3 regions of the Heyndrickxia vini genome follow, and region 3 is predicted to be linked to each of the others. Evidence: predicted binding sites of a transcription regulator. Region 3 holds the regulator's gene; each other region holds the start of a gene.
What was found. The regulator LexA, encoded in region 3, represses DNA repair genes until DNA is damaged. The targets are predictions, from matches to a motif close to CGAACATATGTTCG.
Positions count from the first base shown of each region.

Region 1: a site for LexA is predicted at 1,923-1,936, ahead of I5776_RS14460 (YhjD family protein). Genes of this name have one in related genera too.
Region 2: a site for LexA is predicted at 1,212-1,225, ahead of I5776_RS08635 (Y-family DNA polymerase). Genes of this name have one in related genera too.

Region 1 covers NZ_CP065425.1:2,881,825-2,885,115, reverse strand. Annotated here, with positions in the region: gene I5776_RS14475 (M48 family metallopeptidase) at 1-432, shown strand, start outside; gene I5776_RS14470 (IDEAL domain-containing protein) at 470-706, opposite strand; gene I5776_RS14465 (competence protein ComK) at 896-1,462, shown strand; gene I5776_RS14460 (YhjD family protein) at 1,518-1,901, opposite strand; gene I5776_RS14455 (S9 family peptidase) at 2,133-3,291, shown strand, end outside.
Region 2 covers NZ_CP065425.1:1,738,112-1,741,402, forward strand. Annotated here, with positions in the region: gene I5776_RS08630 (SDR family NAD(P)-dependent oxidoreductase) at 1-738, shown strand, start outside; gene I5776_RS08635 (Y-family DNA polymerase) at 1,340-2,608, shown strand; gene I5776_RS08640 (YolD-like family protein) at 2,605-2,937, shown strand; gene I5776_RS08645 (SPL family radical SAM protein) at 3,030-3,291, shown strand, end outside.
Region 3 covers NZ_CP065425.1:2,430,227-2,433,517, reverse strand. Annotated here, with positions in the region: gene I5776_RS12155 (peptidoglycan recognition protein family protein) at 1-735, shown strand, start outside; gene lexA (transcriptional repressor LexA) at 942-1,565, opposite strand; gene yneA (cell division suppressor protein YneA) at 1,730-2,050, shown strand; gene I5776_RS12140 (YneB family resolvase-like protein) at 2,058-2,699, shown strand; gene I5776_RS12135 (DUF896 domain-containing protein) at 2,810-3,043, shown strand; gene tkt (transketolase) at 3,226-3,291, shown strand, end outside.

The DNA.
Region 1 (3,291 bases), 450 kb from region 3:
ATGGGACACTATGTAGAAAAACATATTTACTTTGGCATTGCAGGCTACATTATCCTTACTGGAATCGGCCTATGGATAACCGCATGGGTGATGAATAGACTAGTTCGGAAAAAAGGAACAGAGTTGAAAGTTACAGCTGTTTCCAGTTTAAGTTCACTCCCATTATTTTTATTAATTACTTCCGTTTTACTTTTTGCTGCGAGTCCGATTACGAATTGGGTATCGCGTTATGAGGAAATGCGGGCAGATCGCTATGGAATGAAAATGACCGATGATAAAAAAGCGGCTGTTCAAACATTCCATGACTTAACGAAATCCGGACTTAGCCAAGTAAATCCACCATATCTGGTGAAAATTTTCCGCTACGATCATCCGACGATGCTGGAACGGATAAGGATGGTTGAAGATTTTAAGGAAAAGAACAAACGTTAAAAACACAAGCCCTCTAATAATCATTAGAGGGCTCTAATCATGAACCGAATTGTTTTTCCAGTTCCTTTAATTCATCTGTTAATAATAAAAATGCTCGTTTGTCTTTGCAGTCTAGAGCAAGATCAATTTTTTTTACTATTACTTCTTTCCTCCGAGTTAACAGCAATTCATTTAAAATCATTTCTGCATAAATTTCTGCCATAAATTTTTCATTTTTTATTTGTGTCATCGCATACGCATTAACCATCTCTGTGTAGGATTCTTTTTTCTCCATCGATGATCACCTCTAACCTTTTTTTTAGTGTAAAGGTATTTACACTAAAAGTCAATTGAATACTTTGAATATTCCGATAGATACTTTTGGAAATACTTTAGTTATTTATAAATAAATAGTGCCAAAATTGTAAATTTACATTATAATATGTATATATTTAACTATTTTTGTTGAAAAGGGGAGAAAAAAGTGTCAGAAAAAATAATTGAAGAATTTGAGATTTCACCATTTACTATGGCAATTTTGCCGATCACGTATGGATCAAAAATTTATTCGGAAATAATAGAAGTTGAAAATCGGTGCATATCACCATTTAAACCACTAGAAATCGTGAAAAATAGTTGTGAGTATTATGGGGCTTCCTATGAAGGTAGGAAAAATGGGACAAGACGCCTTATTGGAATTACGCATAAAGCACCTATTATGGTTGATCCTTACTCGTCTATTTACTTGTTTCCAACCACATCTCCTATGAATCCGGATTGTATATGGTTTTCACTTAATCATATTCTTCACCACGAACGATCATCATCTAATAACACCTTAGTTACTCTTCGTAATAAACAGACGTTAGAAATTCCAATCTCCTTCAGTTCATTCACCAACCAATTGCGAAGGGCTTCGCAGCTGCAAATAAAATATTATCAACATATAGAAACTATGGATAATAAATATAAACGTACCGGCTTTTATTTAAACATGGAAGCTTCAGAGCGAAGAAGGGAATATGATTACAAAAGATTTTTAGAGGAATAGAAGCCTAGTTGATGAAGAAAAAGCAATCTAACTCTAATGATTGCTTTTTTCTTCATTAGGCTTTCATTATATTTAAATCGTTTTGAAATCTTTGAAAAAGATAGTATTTCATTAATTCCTCTGATCGATTTCGCAGTCTTGGATTAAAATAATTGTGCTCTTCCTCATAACCTTTATAAAGAAACATATACATTGTAAAGGCATCATCCGATTTTATTTTTTCTACTTTAATTTGCTGCTGTTTCATATAACGCTTCACACTGGCTAATTCTTTTTGGATACATTTCATTGTTTCCTCAATCCATTCAATATATGGATTTTTAAGTTTGAATGGGCTACTATTAATAATTTCCAAATCGCGATTTAATACAATCAATATCATCGGTAGATAAATGGCCTTCTCAATAATATTTCGGTCATTTTCAGGTATTTTTGTCATTGGATAGTCCTCCTTTTTAAAAGAACATGTGTTCGTATATATTTTACGCGTGATGATCAAAAATTTCAAGTTAATTATGACGGGTAGTTTCTCCATAAAAATGCAGATTATCGACACGATTATCAAAAAATTGAAAAATAAATGCAGGTATAATGTTTTGGGTGGCGAAATAAATAGGTAGGGTATGTATTAATATATTAAATTCGATTGAATACGTGGAAGGTGATTTGAATGGCAAAAAGCGGTATCCAAGCTGAAGATTTATACGAGTTGAAATCAATAGTAGATCCACAATTTTCTCCAAATGGGAAGGAAGTTGTATTCGTACAAACACATATCGAAAAAGAGAAAAAGGATTACGTATCAAATTTATTTTATTTGAATTTACATGATAAACAGGCAAAACAATGGACATTCGGTAACCATCGCACACATTCTCCACGCTGGTCCCCAAATGGAAATGAGCTTGCATTTGTATCGACAAGGGAAGGGGAATCACAAATTTTTGTTCTTTCAAAATTTGGAGGAGAAGCGAAGCAAATCACATTTAGCAAAAATGGAGCAAGAAACCCTGTGTGGTCTCCATGCGGCAAGAAAATTGCCTTTTCAGTTGTCATTGGAAAAGAGGAAACGATCAATGATCAAGCAAAAGAAGAAAAGGCGGAAGATAAAGAATTAAAGCCGTTAGAAGTCGAAAAGATGAAATATAAGTCTGACTCAAGTGGTTTTTTGGACCTTACACAATTTTCACATATTGGAATGGCGAATCTTGAAACAGGAGAAATTGAACAGCTAACAAGTGGTGATTACCATCATTCACTTGATTCGTGGTCCCCGGATGGAAAATATGTAACCTATCTTGCCGATTTTTCTGATGATAGTGATGAATCGTTTATTTCAGATGTCTATTTATTTAACCTAGAAACAAAAGAGTCGATTCCGGTGACGAAAGGAACGGGGAGTTTTTGGCAAACATCTTGGTCGCCTAATAGTCGTTATTTATCATTCCAAGGCAATGAGCAGGAATTTAAAAATGCTACTCATAGTAAAGTTTGGATATATGATTTACAGACGAAAGAACTTAATTGTTTCACAAGCGAAATTGATGCACCGGTAGGGGATTATGCTGTTGGCGATTTTCAGCAGGGAGCGGTTTTGCCAGGTGTGCAGTGGGCAGAAGATAATGAAAGCTTTTATTTCGTCATTTCAGACCATGGAAACACGATTGTCTATTATGGAAATATATCGGGAGAAATTTATCCAGCATTGCATGACAAGCAACATGTTTATGGGTTTTCATTAAATCCAAAAGATCATACAGCAGTAGTTGCGATTAGTACAGCAACAGAACCCGGTGAGTTATATTTCGTTAATTTACAAAACGGTCAAA
Region 2 (3,291 bases), 690 kb from region 3:
GGTGAACAGATTGCCTACAAATGTGCAAAAAATGGGGCCAATCTCGTCCTTCTTGCCCGCAATATTGAAAAATTGAAGGTGATGAAACGTAACATAGTAGAAAAGTATTCGGTGAGATGTAGCATTCAATTTTTAGATGTTTCCTCCCATGAACAGATTCCAGGTGTTTTTCAAAACATTCGGGAGGAAGTTGGAAACATTGATGTATTAGTCAATAATGCGGGGTACGGTGTTTTTGAAGAGGCACATTCAGCCTCTATGACCGATATTAAAGGAATGTTTGATGTGAATGTTGTTGGACTAATGGCCTGTACGAAAGAGGTCCTCACATCGATGCGAACGAACAAATCTGGACATATCATTAATATCGCCTCCCAAGCTGGGAAAATGGCCACTCCCAAATCAAGTGTCTATGCTGCAACAAAGTTCGCTGTTATTGGATATTCTAATAGCATAAGGATGGAATTGTCCCCATATAACGTCTTTGTGACAACGGTCAATCCCGGCCCAATTGCTACTAATTTTTTTCATGTAGCTGATAAATCTGGAACTTACGCAAAAAGTGTTGAAAAATTTATGCTGGATCCGGAAAAGTTAGCGAAGAACATTGTTGACAGCATGCTGACAAAACGCAGGGAAATCAATGCGCCCGGTTGGATGAATGTAGGGAGTATTTTCTATACTTTATTTCCCCGAACGGTAGAACGGTTAGGGAGAAAGGCGTTTTTCAAAAAGTAAGGATGTAACCCGGATTACTATTCGGGTTTTTTATGTGAGTAGAAATAAATATGGAAATAGAAAAACTTTTTTAGAGGTTCAAATGTCTAAATCACAGACCAAATTAAATAGCAAATCACATAAACTTCACAGTCAAAAAGGCTTAGAGATAATACATCTCTAAGCCTTTTTTTCACAAAACCATAAGTGCATTAAGATGCCAAAACGAGTTTGATAAATAGGCGGAGAAATTTCCCTTAAATAGAAAATAGCACTGACAATAGGTTAAATAGACGGAAGTTTTCCGACTATTGATTATAAAAATGTGAAAATGGGTAATATTGCTTTGCTTAATCGGAGATTCTCCGCTTATATTCCCTAAATCAAGCTCTATTCTGCAGTATAGCCGGAGAAGTTCCGCTTATTTTAAATAATCCATGTCAGCTATGAATGACGGACTTTTTTCCTAATTTCCAAAAACTGATGATTGAACACGAACGTATATTCGAATAAAATAATACATATAATAAGAACGAACGTTCCTGTTTGCAGGGAGATTATATAGTTGAAAAAAGGTTCTAAAATAAATCATTGTAAAGAACCATAGAAAAGGGGCTTAGTAATGATTGATTACGATGAACTCCCGCAGAATCAAATACTGTGTATCGATATGAAAAGTTTTTATGCAAGTTGCAGTGCGGTTATGCGGGGATTAGACCCTATGGAATGCTATTTAGCGGTGGTTGGAAACAAAGAGCAATCAGGAAGTATTGTGCTCGCTGCTTCGCCGAAATTAAAAAAGGAATTTGGCATTAAACCAGCATCTTCTCGTATGTTTGATATTCCCGATGACAATAGAATCCAAGTTGTTGAAGCTCAAATGTCAACATATTTACAAATTTCCACTGAATTAATAAAAATTTTTAATAAGTATGCACCTATGGAAGATATCCATATCTATAGTGTAGATGAATCATTTATTAAAGTAGATGGACTGAAAAAATTATTCGGTGACTCGAAAACAATTGCGCATATGATCAAAAAGCAAATCCTCGACACCTTTGGGCTTCCTTGCACGATTGGCATTGGACCTAATATGCTTATGGCAAAACTAGCGCTAGATTTGGAATCTAAAAAAGTAAAGGATGGAATAGCGGAATGGACTTATGAGGATATTCCAACCAAACTTTGGACAGTATCCCCTTTACGGAAAATGTGGGGGATAGGAAGAAGAATTGAAAATAGGCTAAATAGAATGGGGATTTTTTCTGTCGGTCATTTGGCAAAATATGATTTAAAGTTATTGGAAAAGGAATTTGGCATTATGGGAAATCAGCTTTACCATCATGCTTGGGGAATCGATTTATCTGAATTAGGAGCTCCTATCATCGAAGGGCAAATTAGTTTTGCGAAAGGTCAAATCCTACTGCGTGACTATAAGGAGGAACATGAAATCAAAATAGTACTATTAGAAATGTGCGAGGAAGTCGCACGTAGAGCTCGGACCTCAAAAAAAGCGGGGAGAACCATTAGTTTAGGCATTGGATATAGTGATGCTGATTTTGGCGGTGGCTTTCATCGGTCTTATACTGTCGATGAACCAACGAACGTAACGATGACCATTTATAAAGTATGTTTAATGTTATTCCATAAATTTTATTCCGGAAAGAACGTTCGCCAAATATCTATATCTCTTTCTAATATTGTTGATGATTCAACATTACAATTAAATTTGTTTGAGCCTAACAAAACAAAATTACATGATTTAGGATATGTTGTAGATAAGATCAGAGATAAGTTTGGTTCAGCAGCGGTCTTGAGGGCGGTTTCTTTCACTGAAGCCGGGACCGCTTTAAAACGTTCAGCACTTGTGGGGGGACATAAAGCATGATTCGTGACAGAGGGAATAAAAAATGGGTCTCACTAATGCTACCAGAGCATGTAAAAATGTTAAAAGATATGTCTGTAGATCTAAAACGGCTAGACAAACCATTACTTGACGAATACCAGATTCAGGAGTTTGAGGAAAAAATAAAGTACGCACAGAAATTTAAATTACCTGTAGAGTTTTCTATTTTTGAACATGGATTTATAAGGGGAATTGTTGGAAAAATAATTAAAATGGATTCTTTAGAAAAAAAAATTAAGATTGAAGCAATGAATGAAGACATTGAATATATAGAGTTTAATCAGGTAACAAATGTACAAATTAAAGATTAAACCGTAGGTACTGAATGAGGTTTATCATACAATAAAGAAGCTTTTCCCTCATTTTTAATATTAAGATAAACCCAAAGAGAGGAGAAAAGTACGTGAAGATTGAAATGAAAGAAATAATTTCTAAAAAAATCCTTACAGAAGCAAAAGGTTATTTAGATGTCGGATTTACACATTCATTGAATCCTTATAGTGGGTGTGCCTTTTCTTGCAGATACTGCTATGTAAGGGAAATGCCGATTCAGAGATTCAAAGAAATTCCTTGGGGGGAGTGGCTGGACATAAAAACAAATGCGGCTGAAAATTACCGGAATGAAATCATAAAACTTCGTAAGAAGAACAAACCCGTAAATATAT
Region 3 (3,291 bases):
GATAATACTGTTTGGTTAACGAATCATTTAATGAATGAACACAGTATTCCCGTATCTAACGTAGTTCAACATAACCATTGGAGTGGAAAGAACTGTCCACGCTATTTAAGAAGTGGAGAAAAGGGGATTACTTGGGAAGACTTTTTAGACAAGGTGAAGGCAGGTGCTTCTCCTTCTAAACCTGAAACAAATCCAAATCCTACAATACCTGATCCATCAAATGACAGTTCATTTAAAGGAAAAAGAGTTGAAAGTATTTATGGCGGTTCGGATGGAGTAAACTTCTATTCGAAAGCAACATTTGATACCAATTATAAAGTTGGTATATTGCGTAAAGGAGATGGATTTCCGGAAGTTGTCCAGAAAGTAAAAGTGGGCAATGAGTATATGTACAAAGTTAAGAACAGTAAAGGTGCAGTATACTATATAACTGCTTCGCCGAAATATGTGAAGTTAGAAGGTGCATCTAAGAATGAAACCCACCCGGGATCAGCCTCCAAACCTAAACCTAAGAAAGTGTATCTTCCTAGAACTGATTCAAGTTGGAGAGTTTACCCTCTCGATAAAGCACCAGTAAAAGGAAATGAAGTGGGTTTTTTAAATCCTAAGAAATTTGGAGGTCTTTCATACGATATTTTGGGAGAACCGCAAAAGGATGTCTATACGATTAAGACGGATGATTTTGGTAAAGTAAACATTTATGCGGCACCATCAACTGGCGCAGTAATAAAATAGTATAATTTGATTGCAACCTGCACATAATATAATCAGTGCATGATTTACATCATGTTAATAAGCCCTTTCTCAAACGAGAGGGGCTTATTTTAGTCCATTAAAGAGTTATTTGGAAAATTCGTTGCAAGTGACGATTTGAAAGAAAAAACATCCAAATTTCGTTTTATTTAAATGAAATTTGGATGTTTTTATATTGGAGATTTTACTTAATGAATGATATGACGGTATAGACCAATAACTTTGCCTAAAATAGAGACATTATTTAAAATGATTGGAGCCATTGTTGAATTTTCTGGTTGAAGCCGAAAAAAGTCTTTCTCCTTAAAGAAACGCTTCACTGTTGCTTCATCATCTTCAGTCATTGCAACGACGATATCCCCGTTATTAGCGGTTTGTTGTTGACGGACAATTACATAGTCACCATCTAAAATACCAGCTTCGATCATACTTTCACCGACAATTTCCAACATAAAGATATTCTCATCAGTGGGTGCTAATTGTTCTGGTAATGGGAAAAACTCTTCGATATTTTCAATAGCAGTAATAGGCATACCTGCAGTCACTTTACCTAATAAAGGAACATTCACGACATTTTGTTTAGGGATGTTTTCCGATTCAAAATCGAGGATCTCGATTGCCCTCGGTTTAGTAGGATCCCTTCGGATTAATCCTTTTGTTTCTAATCTTGATAGGTGACCGTGGACAGTAGAACTGGAGGCTAGTCCGACGGCTTCACCAATTTCACGAACAGATGGTGGATATCCCTTTGATTTAACTTCTTGCTTAATAAAATCCAGTATATCCTGTTGTCTTTTTGAAAGTTTTGTCATCATATACACCCCGACTATTAAACGTATCTTTTAGATTAATTCCATTATAGCATTTCTTTTCCAACTATACAAACATAAGTTCGAAAAAACTATTGACTTGAAACAAATGTTCGCATTATAATAAAAATAATAAACGAACATACATTCGAAGGTGGTTTTATAATATGACTATTCTATGGAAAAAATATTCTTATGTTATTATATTAATTGTTTTATCAATGGTTATAGGATTATATGCGATGAACTCTTTTATAGATGACAAAAACTATCAGGAAGTTATCGTAACTAAAGGGCAATCATTGTGGGAAATTGCTCATATTTATTCAAAGGAACATTCAATGAATCCAAATGAGTTCATCGAGTGGGTAACAAAGAAAAATCATTTAACTAGTAGTAATATAAAAGCTGGAGAAAAAATTATAATCCCTATTAAAACGAAAAAACAGTTGGATGATAGTAATCAATATGCATTAGATTTGGAGTAATAAAATGATGAAAGCAGTAATCTATTGTCGTGTAAGTACAAAAAAACATACGCAAGAAACATCACTTGAAAGACAAGAGGCAGAACTAGTGGAGATGGCTAAAAGGTGTGGGTTCGATCTTGTTAAAGTGATTCATGATCAAGAAAGTGGATATCATTTAGATCGTCCGGGGATTTTAGAAATCCTTGATCTTGTTAAAGAAAGAAACATTGATGCATTATTAATTCAAGATGAGACGAGATTAGGCAGAGGTAATGCAAAAATTGCTCTTTTGCACTGTCTTTTTAAGGAAGGTATTAAAGTATATAGTATTTCCCATCAGGGGGAATTAGAATTATCAGAATCTGATTCTATGGTTTTAAATATTGTTAGTATGGTAGAAGAATATCAACGAAAATTACATAATTTAAAAATAAAAAGAGGAATGAAACGTGCAGTAGAAAAAGGTTATCGGCCAGAATTGAATTTAAAAGAACATGGAAATGTTCAAGGACGTGATCGCAAGGATATGCCTATAGACGAAATAGTCCGTTTACGTAAGAATAACCTAACATTCGCTGAAATAGCAGCAACACTAAGAGGATTTGGATATAATGTTTCAAAAGCAACTGTGCATAGAAGATATCAAGAATATATAAAGCAAGAATAACTATAGAAGGAAGCTTAAGCTCTTTTCTTGATAACAAAGTATTTATCTAGTACTATTACTGTATCTTCTACTGGAAAAGATAGTAGTTTCTACAGAAAAGGAGTAGCTATATGCTTTCTAAAGATAAAATATCAAGAATCAATGCACTATCGAAAAAAGCTAAAGAAAAAGGACTAACTGAAGAGGAAGCGAAAGAACAATCCCGTCTTCGACGTGAGTATTTAGAAAGTTTTCGTTCTTCTATGAAAAACACAATTGAAACTGTTCGTGTCATTGATCCGGAAGGAAATGACGTAACACCACAAAAAGTTCGCAGTATTCAAGAGAAGAAAAGACTCCATTGAATAATTAAATAACCTTTATGGATAAGGCTGACCAATCAGCCTTTTTTCATTTTTATTAAAAAAGCGGTTAGTTCAACATGAAATTAAAAAGATAAAAAACTATACTTTTCTTTAGTTGAGTTATAATATAAACATGTTTAATATTAATATTGGACTATATATGATAGAGAGGATGTATAAAATTGTTTGATAATACAGACCAATTAGCAGTAACCACAATCAGAACTCTTTCTATTGATGCAATTGAA